Regions from separate parts of the Priestia sp. SIMBA_032 genome, predicted to be linked through region 1. Evidence: riboswitches for the same ligand, from Rfam matches in the RefSeq annotation. Region 1 holds a riboswitch; each other region holds the start of a gene.
What was found. A riboswitch is a leader RNA that binds a small molecule or an ion and turns the genes downstream of it on or off. The one in region 1 is predicted to bind cobalamin.
Positions count from the first base shown of each region.

Region 2: another riboswitch for cobalamin. It lies ahead of SB717_RS21195 (HoxN/HupN/NixA family nickel/cobalt transporter); the one in region 1 lies ahead of nikA (nickel ABC transporter substrate-binding protein).
Region 3: another riboswitch for cobalamin. It lies ahead of SB717_RS15960 (cobyric acid synthase); the one in region 1 lies ahead of nikA (nickel ABC transporter substrate-binding protein).
Region 4: another riboswitch for cobalamin. It lies ahead of SB717_RS10165 ((2Fe-2S) ferredoxin domain-containing protein); the one in region 1 lies ahead of nikA (nickel ABC transporter substrate-binding protein).

Region 1 covers NZ_JAWRXD010000009.1:99,329-102,480, reverse strand. The annotation lists gene ftsZ (cell division protein FtsZ) at 198-1,202, shown strand; cobalamin riboswitch at 1,205-1,397, shown strand; gene nikA (nickel ABC transporter substrate-binding protein) at 1,541-3,082, shown strand; gene SB717_RS22875 (hypothetical protein) at 3,152-3,152, shown strand, end outside.
Region 2 covers NZ_JAWRXD010000007.1:56,591-59,742, forward strand. The annotation lists gene SB717_RS21185 (undecaprenyl-diphosphatase) at 1-421, shown strand, start outside; gene SB717_RS21190 (organic hydroperoxide resistance protein) at 574-993, shown strand; cobalamin riboswitch at 1,099-1,281, shown strand; gene SB717_RS21195 (HoxN/HupN/NixA family nickel/cobalt transporter) at 1,415-2,212, shown strand; gene SB717_RS21200 (M20 family metallopeptidase) at 2,475-3,152, shown strand, end outside.
Region 3 covers NZ_JAWRXD010000004.1:335,778-338,929, reverse strand. The annotation lists gene SB717_RS15970 (APC family permease) at 1-524, shown strand, start outside; gene SB717_RS15965 (YdcF family protein) at 583-1,146, opposite strand; cobalamin riboswitch at 1,294-1,473, shown strand; gene SB717_RS15960 (cobyric acid synthase) at 1,566-3,092, shown strand.
Region 4 covers NZ_JAWRXD010000003.1:8,322-11,473, reverse strand. The annotation lists gene cobJ (precorrin-3B C(17)-methyltransferase) at 1-905, opposite strand, end outside; gene SB717_RS10165 ((2Fe-2S) ferredoxin domain-containing protein) at 919-1,299, opposite strand; cobalamin riboswitch at 1,403-1,582, opposite strand; cobalamin riboswitch at 1,701-1,879, opposite strand; gene SB717_RS10160 (hypothetical protein) at 2,026-2,184, opposite strand; gene SB717_RS10155 (M42 family metallopeptidase) at 2,535-3,152, opposite strand, start outside.

The DNA.
Region 1 (3,152 bases):
AAAAGAGTTCGGCGTACTAACTTCAGAACAACAATAATTTTACATAAAGATGTAAAGATTTAAAGGTTAAAAGAGAAATGTATAAAATCTGTAAAACAAAAGAACAGTTACGCGTTAAATATAGTAGTAAAAGGTTCTTCACGTGTTTTTTCGGATAATAAGAGAAAGTAATTTTGATCATTGAGGAGGAACTTAGAATGTTTGGATTTGATGCAGATGTATCACCATTAGTGCGAATTAAAGTAATTGGAGTCGGCGGTGGAGGAAATAACACCGTTAACCGTATGATTGAACATGGTGTACAAGGGGTAGAATTTATCGCCGTTAATACGGATGCTCAGGCGCTTAACTTATCTAAAGCAGATGTGAAAATGCAGATTGGTGCGGCCTTAACGCGAGGATTAGGTGCAGGAGCTAATCCGGAAGTAGGAAGAGAAGCAGCCGAAGAAAGCAGAGAACAAATTCAAGAAGTACTGCAAGGCGCAGATATGGTATTCGTAACAGCTGGCATGGGCGGAGGAACTGGTACTGGAGCAGCTCCGGTTATTGCCCAAATTGCCCGTGAACTAAATGCTTTAACAATTGGAGTAGTCACTCGCCCGTTCAAGTTTGAAGGAAATAAACGTACGAAGCAAGCAGTAGGCGGTATTACTGCGATGAATGAATCGGTAGATACCCTTATTGTGATTCCAAATGACCGCTTGCTTGAAATTGTCGATAAAAAGACGCCTATGCTTGAAGCATTCCGTGAAGCAGATAATGTTCTTCGCCAAGGTATTCAAGGTATTTCAGATTTAATCGCTGTTCCGGGGCTGATTAACCTTGACTTTGCTGATGTAAAAACAATCATGTCTAATCAAGGATTTGCGCTTATGGGTATCGGACGAGCTTCCGGATCAGACCGGGCAATCGAAGCAGCGAAAAAAGCGATTTCTAGTCCGCTGCTAGATGCATCGATTGATGGAGCAAGAGGCGTGCTGTTGAACATTACGAGCGGCAGTAGCTTGAGTCTTTACGAAGTACAGGAAGCAGCAGATATTGTCACGTCTGCTTCTGATCAGGACTTAAATATGATTTTTGGATCTGTGATTAATGAAGACTTAAAGGACGAAATGATGGTAACCGTTATTGCCACTGGATTTGATGATGAAGATGTTTCACCATCAGCTTCTACTTCTAGAGTTTCAAGAGCACGCTACTAAATTAAATAACAAGCTTTTATGGTGGTAATTGTTTTTTGTCAATTGCCTTAAAAGGGAATCCGGTGCAAATCCGGAGCGGTCCCGCCACTGTAACAAGGAGCCTTATGTCAAAAAGCCACTGTCTATTTAGAGACGGGAAGGCGGTATAAGGCAATGACTTGAAGCCAGGAGACCTGCCATAAATCTCAGCACACAATAACCTACGAGGATAGGGAGGTGTTTTGGCAGAATCAAAAATAAGATAAACAAGGGATACGTTTATCTGAATTTGTTGTGAAGACAAGCACTTCTTTTTAGAAGTGCTTTTTTGTGTATTAAAATAGAAGGTGGAAAAATCAATGATAAATAATAAAAAACTCGTGTCTATGATATTTCTTGTGTTACTTTGCCTCACTGCTTGCGCTCCTAATGAAGAGAGCGTAAGTATAAAAGAAAGAAAGAAAACGGATAAAAGTGTAACGTTCTTATTTAATTTTACATCTGCAACGCTTGATCCTCATACGGATGATAATTATACAGCAGTTCGTGCGGGAGTAGGGGAGACGCTTGTTAAAATCAGCGACGATTTAAAAATAAAGCCTTGGCTTGCTGAAAAGTGGGAAACGAAAGATAACGGCCTTACATGGACATTTATGATAAGAAAGAACATCACGTTTCAAAATGGAAAAGCGCTGGATGCAAATGCCGTTAAGTCTTCTCTTCAAAGAACGATAGATCAAAGTTATGCGATGAAAAACGCTTTAAATATTAAAGAAATGAAAGCGAACGGTCACATGCTGACAATTACGTTAAAAGAACCGATTCCTAAATTCCCTTCTGAATTAATGCATCCAAATACAGCTATTATAGACGTTGATGCTTCTAATATAACTAAGAAGCCCATTGGTACGGGTCCATTTCGCGTCTTGTCTTTTGATCAAGGAAATCAAGTGAAATTAGGGAGATATGAACATTATTGGGATGGGAAAGTGAAATTAAAAAACGCGATTTTTGCATTTAACGAAGATGCTAATGCGCGAGTTGCTGCTCTTCAGTCCGGGACAGCCGATATTATTTATCGCCCGCCTTTAGAAAGCTTGAGCACTTTACAAACAGATCCGTCTTTTAAGGTAAGTGGAGTACCTAGTGTACGTACCCATTTATTGCTTTATAATCAAACCAATGACGCATTAAAAGACGAAATTGTAAGAAAAGCTATCGATGCTTTATTGAACCGAAAAGAAATTGTCAGCAGCATAATGAACAATCAAGCGACAGCGGCTCGAGGTCCATTTTTACCCCAATTTCCTTTTGCTGATAGTACTGCTAATGAGCAAAGAGGTATGACATCTGCTAAAAAATATTTAGAGAAAGCAGGCTATCAAATCAAAAATGACAAAGCAATCAAAAATGGAAAGCCACTATCGCTCTCTCTTGTCACATACAGCTCTCTGCCAGAACTGCCTTTAATTGCTCAGCTTATACAGTCTAATGCGAAAGAGTTAGGAATTACTATTAAGATTCACCTAGTTGAAGATAGCGATGAATATATAATGGCAAAAGATGATTGGGATTTAGCATTGTACAGCCTTATCACAGCACCTAGAGGGGATGCCAGCTATTATTTAAGTACGAACTATTTGCCGGGCGGTGGTTTAAATGCCAGTCGGATTAATGACGATAAGCTAACAAAAATGATTCAGCAGTTAAATTCAACAGTAGATGACGCAAAACGAGATCAATTAGCCAAACAAGCAACCGCCTTGATTAATAGAAAAATGCTGACGTCATCGATTGTATATCCAAACATTGTTGTTGCTTACAATCAAAAAGTGAAAAACTGGACAACAAATCCAAGCGAGTATTATATGCTGACTCAGCATTTAGATGTAACCCCATAGTCAATATTGAGACATAGAGAGGGAAAAGAGAAAGTATAAAATGACAGATAAAAGGACGTGACAATAAACG
Region 2 (3,152 bases), on a different contig from region 1:
TGTAGCATTTCAAGCTTTATGTGCTTGTGCCACAGGAGTCATTATCAATAAAGTGATTAGTTTATTTGCTTATCGAGATCGTCCGTTTATCTCTCACCACGTGAATCAGCTCATTGATCACGCCGCGAATTCTTCATTTCCAAGCGATCATGCTACATCTGCATTAGTTATCACTTTTACCATTTGGCTGCATTTCAAACGTTCAGGACGCATGTGGGTTTTCATGGGTGCACTTATTGCATTTTCACGCGTATGGGTTGGCGTTCACTATCCATTCGATGTGTTAACAGGAGCTATTTTAGGATGCGTGCTGGCGCTGTTTATTCATTATGTTATTTTTAATACGAAAATCATGAGAGCTATTACCAATTTGTCTATTTTTCGAAAATCAGCTTATGACAGGCAGTCTCAATATTATTAAGAAAAAGTCGCACATATGCGGCTTTTTTTATTGGGAAATTTTTAATGTATTTAATACTTGTTTTTTAAAATTAAATTGTGTACAATTAAATTACAGAAACGATAAATTAAAAACTTTTAATACAATTACTAAAAAAGAGGAGAGATTTATACATGAAAGCTTTATATGAAACAACAGTTGTTAACACAGGTGGAAGAACAGGAGAAGTTCACTCTTTAGATAACATCTTTAACTTAGACGTGGCAACACCGCCAGCGCTTGGTGGAGAAGCAACAACAGCAACAAACCCAGAGCAGCTATTTGCAGCTGGATACAGTGCTTGTTTCAACAGCGCGTTAGAATTTATGTTGAAAAAACATAACGTAGAAATCAAAAGCAGTGAAGTGAAAGCTACTGTTCAGCTGCTTCCTGATAAAGCTGATCAAGGAGTAAAAATTGGAGTAGCGCTTGAAGCTCATATCGAAGGCTTAGATTTAGAAACAGCTAAAAAATATATAGACCTAGCCCATTCATACTGCCCGTATTCAAAAGCAATCAGCGGCAACGTAGACGTAACGGTAGAAGTAGTTTAATTGCTTTAAAAAGCCCTGCTAAGCATGTAAAGCTTAGCAGGGCTTTTTTATTTGAATTTTCTCTATTCATTTGTAAGCGGTACTAGTATAATGAGGAAGAAAATGAATCATTCGCACAGTTTAGGTGCTCTTACATAGCGTAAGAGGTAACAGGGAATCGAGTGCAAATCTCGAGCGGTCCAGCCACTGTAAGCAGGGAGTTTTCTATCTTATCGTCACTCAAAATGGGGAAGGCGGTAGAAAATGATGATCTCAAGCCAGGAGACCTACCTATTCTGTACACTTGACTCTTCTAGGAAAGAGGCGGTGTATCAAGGTACGCAGTGAGCAATTGCTGTTTATTTTCATATGCCGACACATCCTCAATTTCTATAGAATTGAGGCTTTTTTACGTTTTATTTTAAAAAAAGGAGTGTAGGAAATGGAAGGTTTATCAGTTTTTTTACTTGTCTTTTTATTAGGAATCAGGCACGGATTGGATGCAGATCACTTAGCTTTTATTGATGGCCAGACCCGATATAATTGGCGAATGGGGAGCCGTTTTGCCCCGTGGGTCGGCACGCTGTTTTCACTAGGTCACGGAGGAATGGTGGCCGTCACGGCCGGGGTGCTGGGCGTGGTGATGAAGAATTTTACGTTTCCATCATATTTCGATCATTTTGCATCTTGGGTATCTATTCTCTCTCTCTTTCTGATTGGAACATTAAACACATATCATTTGCTTCGAACTAAAAATAAAGAGGAAGAGTTTCAGCTGAGCGGGTTAAAAGGGAAGTTTATTCCGAAAATAGCAAAAGGAACAACGAATCCTTTTTTAATTATTCTTGTAGGAGCGTTGTTCGCTTTAGCAGCCGAAACAGTCAGTCAAACGGCCGTGTGGTCTCTAGCTGTAGGAAACGCAGGCAAGTATACGCCGCTTTTATTAGGACTAGTATTTATGTTTGGTATGATGCTGACAGATACAATCGATTCACTGATTGTACATAAAATGGTGAATGAATCGAGTAAGTTTGGGCAATCTGCTTCCCGCTTGATGGGCTGGGTTATTGTTGTTCTCGCGTATGGTGTGTCATTCTATTTAGCATTCACTTTCTTTAACCCATGGGCCGAAGTAAACTTTGAAATGGTTGGTGTTATTCTATTTATTTTTTTAGTGTCTATGTTTGTTTTTGTGAGTGTGAAGTCGAAAGGGAAGAATATTAAAATAAATGTCAATTAGTCAAACGAAAGCTTTAATCTGTTGAAGATTGAAGCTTTTTTGTATGAATTTGTTGAAGTTTATGGCTATTTTCGGTCGGTTATGAATAAGTTAAAGTATTATCTGTATTTAAAGGATGGAAAATTGTCTGAAAACCATTATAATTAAGGATAATTTAAGATCGTTATGTGAAACGTAGAACATAGTTATACGTACAATAAATAAAAGCATTTGATGCAAGCAGCAGGGGTTTTCTAGAGGAGGAATTGATTTGAGTCAGGTAATGGTAGAACAAAGTGTATTTAGTTATTTAAAAGAACACGAACAAGAGATGCTCGAAGATCTAGTGGGATTTGTGAAAAAAGAATCACCGTCCTATAGTAAAGATTTAGTAGATCAGTGTGGAATGTATTTAACAGAGCTATTTCAAAAGCGTTTAGGGGTAGGGTATGAAATTATAGAAGAAAAAGAAGTCGGAAACCACTTAAAATTTACGATTGGAGAAGGAGAGAAGCAGCTTTTAATCATCGGTCACTTTGACACGGTATGGGAAAAGGGAAGGCTGAGTCTAAGAACAGAGGGAAACAAGCTGTATGGTCCGGGAATTTTAGATATGAAAGGCGGCATTGTGCAATCTATATGGGCGATCAAAGCGATTCAAGAGCTTGGCTTAGCGCTCGATAAAAAAATTGTGTTTTTCTGCAATTCGGATGAAGAGATTGGGTCAATTTCTTCTAAAAAATATATAGAAGAAGAAGCACAAAGAAGCGAAGCGGTGCTAGTAGCGGAACCGGCGGTGGCGGGTTCAGGTGCGTTAAAAACGTCGCGCAAAGGAGCGGGGATCTTCACCGTAAAAGTATGGGGACGAGCAGCACATGCGGGTAATCATCACAAAGAAGGAATCAATGCGATTGAAGAACTGGCGCGCCAAGTGATTTTTCTGCAGAGCTTAACTGATTAT
Region 3 (3,152 bases), on a different contig from region 1:
CATTTGGAATGTCCGTATTCTGGACACTGCCATTTCCTTCTTGGGAAGCGCTAGTAAACGTATGTTCAGTGGCACTTATTCTGTCTTATGCGATTGCGCCAATTTCAGCTGCTGCATTCAGAGTAAATGCAAAAGACCTTAAAAAGCCTTTTAAATTAAAAGGTATGAGCGTTATTGCTCCTGTTTCATTTATCTTCTGTTCATACATCGTATATTGGTCAGGATGGACGACAATTTCTTGGCTTCTAGGATCACAGCTTCTAATGGTTGTTATCTACGTAGCATTTAAGAAATACGTACCAACTGACGTTGTAAAATTTGCACAGCAGCTTAAATCTGCTTGGTGGCTAGTTGCTTATTATATTATTATGCTTGTTATCTCTTACCTAGGCTCATTTGGTGGAGGACAGGGTGTGCTAAGCAACCCGCTTGACTTAATTTTAATTGCTCTTGTTTCAATCGGTATTTTCTACTGGGCGAAATACACAGGTTTACCAAAAGCAGTTATCGATACAGATGATTAATAAAAAACACGGCATGAATTCATGCCGTGTTTTTTATTTGTACAGGGGTGTACTCTATTTATTTATCAAACAGCCACGTTTTTAAGATAGCAGCATACTCACGAAAGTAGGCTTGAAGTTTAATTGAATTTGGTGTCTTTGCACCTAAAGAATAAACATCATAACCCTGACGTTTAGCAATAATAGAGGCGCGAAATAAATGAAAATCACTGCTAACAAGCACGACTTTTTTGTGTTGAATATCAACTTTCTTTTTAGTGAAAGTGAAATTCTCAAAAGTAGAAGTTGACTGATCCTCTTTTATAATTCGATTCTTTTTAATTCCTTCTTTTCGTAGAAAACGATAGGCTGCTTCTGCTTCAGAAATTTCTTCATCGGATCCTTTTCCACCCGTTACGATAACTTTTGTTTGTTTATGAGTCTTTAAATAAGATAAAGCCGTTTTTGCTCGTTCTTTTAAACTAGGAGACATTTGATCTCCATCTACTTTCGAACCTAAAATAAGCACATAATCTGCTTTTTGCGGAACAGGCTGATGAGCGGTTTGATACATACAAAAAGACATGATTACAGCATAAAGAACAAGCAAACTAATAAAGATATAAATGATTTTTTTCTTCAACTACGAGCACCTTCCTAACTATTTCATAAGATGTTTGGAAAATAATTGTTATTATAGCATAAGAGACCCAAATAAGTATAAACACAGTAATATATAATAATAGAAGAAAATCGTTATTGTGAATGGTTATAAAATTCGTTACAATAAAGAATAAATGATTTTAAAAGTGCCTCTAAGGAGGATAATAGGGAAATCGGTGTAAATCCGGTGCAGCCCCCGCTACTGTAAATGTGGATGAACCTGCAAAGACCCACTAGTCAAACTAGGAAGGATGCAGAAGTAAAATGAAGCATAAGCCAGGAGACCTGCTTTTAAAAACCCCTTATTTTTCGGTGGGAGAAATAAGTCAAGACAATGTGTTAATGAGCGCATGACCAAACCTTGACTTTTACAGTTAAGGTTTTTTTATGTGATAGGGAGTGGAAAAAGTGAAAAAAGGAAAACCTCTTATGATTCAAGGAACGCACTCAGACGCTGGAAAAAGCATGATTGCTACAGCGTTTTGCCGTATTTTTAAAGAAGACGGCTATCAAACTGCACCGTTTAAATCGCAAAATATGGCGCTTAATTCATACATTACAATGGATGGAAAAGAAATTGGAAGAGCGCAAGGAATTCAAGCAGAAGCGGCTGGAGTCGAAGCAACAACCAATATGAATCCTATTTTGATTAAACCAACTCGTGATCATGAATCTCAAATTGTCGTTCATGGAAAGCCGCTTCGTAATATGTTTGCTTTTCAGTATCGGCAAGAATTTTTTAATGAAGGTTTGAACGTTATCACGGAGTCTTATAAAGAGCTTGCCAATCATTATGATCGAATTGTGATTGAAGGTGCTGGAAGTCCTGCTGAAGTGAATTTGAACGATCGGGAACTGGTAAATATGCGCGTAGCAAAGATAGCCCAAGCCCCTGTTGTGTTAGTAGGAGACATTGATAAAGGAGGGGTTTTTGCGAGTTTAGTGGGTACTCTTCAATTGCTCCCAGATGAACATAAACCTAGAGTAATTGGGGTGTTAATCAATAAATTCCGAGGAGACTTAGAGCTTTTAAAACCGGGGTTGAAGTGGTTTGAAGAATACACGGGAGTTCCGGTACTAGGAGTGATTCCTTATATGCATGACGTGGAAATTGACGCTGAAGATTCGTTATCACTCAGAAATTACTCAACGCTTGTGAACCCGTTAAAAGAAATCGATATTGCGGTTATCTCGTATCCTCGCATCTCAAATTTTACAGACATCGATCCTTTAAGCTTAGAAGAAGACTGTCACGTGAGGCTTGTAACCAAGCCGTCGCAATTAGGTACGCCTGATTTAATTGTTTTACCAGGAAGCAAAAATACGATTGAAGATGCGCAGTTTTTACAAGAAAGCGGCCTGGCTCTAGCCATTAATCAAGTCTTGAACACAACGAACGTTCACGTCATTGGCATCTGCGGAGGATATCAAATGCTAGGGGAGACAATTACAGACCCTGATGCAGTAGAATCTCGGATTGAATCCATTAAAGGGCTGGGCTTGCTTCCAGTGGAAACCGTTATGACAACCAGCAAAAAAACAGAAAGAGTTGCTGGGTATGTCCAGCTAGAAAGTGAAAGAGTTTCGATTGAAGGCTACGAAATTCATATGGGAAAGACGGTTTCTAAGAGTACCACGGAAGCTTTTGCAGTGGTAGAGCATGAAAAAGAAGGAACGGTTAAAGACAACGTTGTTGGCACGTATGTTCATGATGTGTTTCATAACGATGCTTTGCGCAGGGCTTTGCTTAATCAAATTCGTAAACATAAAAAATTGCCGCCTATTACGGACACATTCAACAGTCGCCTGCAAAAAGAGGAGTCTTTTTCAAAAGCAGCAGCATATGTGAGAGAAGCTGTAGATATGGAAAAGCTTTATCATTTAATTGACAACTATAAAAGCCCCGAGCAAGCACAAAAAGTGTAGCTTGTAGAGGTTTTCGCTTGTTTTTTCACCGGGAACTTTAGTACGCTATTCTACGTTGCC
Region 4 (3,152 bases), on a different contig from region 1:
GCTCGTGAAGTTGCTGTTTCTTCTGGTTTGGTCTGAACAGCTTCAATAGCTGAAGCTGTTTGCTTTACAGTCTCTTCTTGATCGAGAGCCCATGGTTCCGCTTCTTTTCGAAGTCGCTGATGCGGTCTTAGCGGCTGCTCCGTTTGGTTGAGGGTATATTTCCGCTGATATCCGCGCGGTGTAATCATTAAATCGTCGTAAAAGAACGTAGATGAATTCCCGACAATAACGGTAGTCAGCATGCCAATTTCATGATTTAACATGTCTTTTAAGTTGGTCATTACGACTTCTTCACGGTCACGATAAGCACTTTTCACAAGACCAACAGGCGTATCAGGAGAACGGTACTTTAATAGAATTCTCTGCGCTTCAACAATTTGTCTTGTTCGTCTTCCGCTTTTTGGGTTGTAAAAAGCCACTACAAAATCTGCTTGTGCAGCTGCTTCGATTCTTTTTTCGATTAGTTCCCAAGGCGTAAGGTGGTCACTTAAACTAATTGTACAAGCATCATGCATCACGGGCGCTCCAAGGAGGGATGCGCATGAATTAATAGCCGAAATGCCAGGAATTACTTCCAGCTCTACGCCCGTTTCTTTTTTCCAGCCTTTTTCAATCAACACTTCATACACAAGGCCTGCCATTCCATATACTCCTGCATCTCCGCTTGAAATGACAGCCACGGTTTTTCCTGCTTCAGCTTGCTTTACAGCTTCTTGTGCACGGCTTACTTCTTCGGTCATTCCCGTACTAATAATTTGCTGATTCGTTAACAGTCCTTGAATTAATTCCACATAGGTTTTGTAACCGATAATCATATCACTTTCTTGAATGGCTTCTCTTGCTCGCTGTGTAATATGTTCAAAGCTTCCCGGCCCAAATCCGATAACTAATAGTTTACCTTTCATGCTAGCTCCTCCTTTATGCGTTACTTTTTACTTTGTCAATTCCTTCTATGGAGTCACTGTTTTCCGGAGAAACGAAACCATTTTGATCATATTCATAAATAAGCGATTCCTTTATACTGCAGCCTCCTGCTAAATGTTCTTCGACAATCCGGTGAGCCACGGTTTCAGTGACCTGCTTGTACCAATCTCCTGAAGGATACACAATAGCTACAGGAGCATCTTTACATCTTCCGTTACAGCGTGTACGCGTTGTATGAACCGTTTCATCCAAATCCAGTTCCGTCACTTTATTTCGAATAGCTTGGGTGGCTTCTTCTCCACCTTTTCTCATACAGCTGCTTCCATTACAAATCAATACGTGATGTTTTGTTCCATTTAAGTTCCAAGTCGTCACACTCATTCGCTCCTTTACTAAAAAAAAGCGCCTCTATCATTGATAGAGGCGCAGAAAAATTCAAACTAAGTTTTTGCACTTCCACCTATATCCCGTAGGGTAAGCTTCGCATTAGAAAAAGGCTGGTTTCCTGACTTCGATTCATCACTTGATTACGCCTTCCCGAATACAGTGGCATATGCAATCAGCTCATCTTCACAGTGGCGGGTACCGCGCTGGCTTCACACCAGACTTCCCATTTAACGCAATGTAAACATTGCGCACCTTTTTTGCACGATATGTAGTTTTGCGACATGAGAAAAACCCGCTTCGCTAATATGCGAGCGGGTGAAACGTCAGAATAAGAGTGTACACGAATGCCACTTTAAGCCAACGTTTCCCTTCCCGCTCCCCGGAGAAATAGAAACTTCACAATAAAGACAGGTCTCCTGACTTGTGTATCATTCTACTTGAGAACCTTCCCGTGATTTTTCCACAGTGGTTATACTCGTTCGTCCACACTTACAGTTGCGGGGGCAGTACTGGTCTTTCACCAGTTTCCCTATTAAGCCTTCTTGGCATCTTTACTGTTGCTGTTTGATATATATGAACCTTTTAAACTATCAGAATAATAGAAGTAACTACCATATCATAGCGTACATTTTTTTTTATTTCAACTCTATTCTTTTCGAAGGATACAAGCATCTATAAAAAAACAAGAGCATAAAGCCAGCTCTTGTTTTTTCATTATATAGCAACTAATGTTAAATGAGGATCGTTATAATACACGACTTCTGAAAGAACTTTACAGCCATTTGTTTTGGCAAAAGCTTCTCTCGCCTGCTTTTCAGTATCAAATTCAAACATTTTCATTTCTTTTCCAGCATATACCGTCAGTACCCACATGAAAAGATTCGCCTCCGATTATTGTAGTGATCGCTATATCCACATTATGACGAAACCATTTCCTTTTGAAAACCCATTCTACAAAACTTGTCACAAGAAACTTTTAAAAATTTAAAAACATTTTAACTTCTGTAAATGAACAAAATGTACAAAAGGTTTAAGCAGTATTGTACTTTTTTAAAAAGGTGCTTTTTTAACCAACTGTTGATTCACCAGTAAAAAATATATAGTATTTATAAAAAAAAGAAGCCGGACAGCCGGCTTCTTTTTTAAGAAAGGAAAGTACAGACATCGCAATCCCGTCCTGTTCTTTCCTTTGCATAAAAATACACTAATTAAATATTCCTTTCTTAAAGCAGAACCATGTTCGACTGCACATAGTAATAGAGAAGCTTATACGTATGATTCAATGAATCTCGATGCGTTCTCTCAAACGCATGAGAAGAATCAATTCCTGGACCAATTAAGCCGTGTACGATATCGTGTCCGGCACGAATAGCAGCAGAAGCATCTGATCCGTAAAACGGATAAATATCTAATTTGTACTGAACATCATGCTGCTTAGCTAGCTCCACCAAATGTTTTCTCAAACCGTAATGATATGGTCCGCTTGAATCTTTTACACAAATAGACACGGTGTATTCATCAGTAGATTGTCCATCTCCCATAGCACCCATATCAACCGCTAAGTATTCTACTGTTTGAGGCGTAATGTTCGAATTTCCTCCGTATCCAATTTCTTCATTATTTGAAATGAGAAAATGCGTAGTGTATGGCAGTTCGATCTGTTCTTCTTGAATTGTTTTCATGAGCTGAAGCAATAAAGCTACGCTTGCTTTATCATCGAGATGACGAGATTTAATAAAACCGCTTTTTGTTATTTCTACACGAGGATCAAACGAAACAAAGTCGCCGACTTCAATTCCAAGGCTGCGAACATCTTCTGCGCTATGTACTTTTTCATCCAA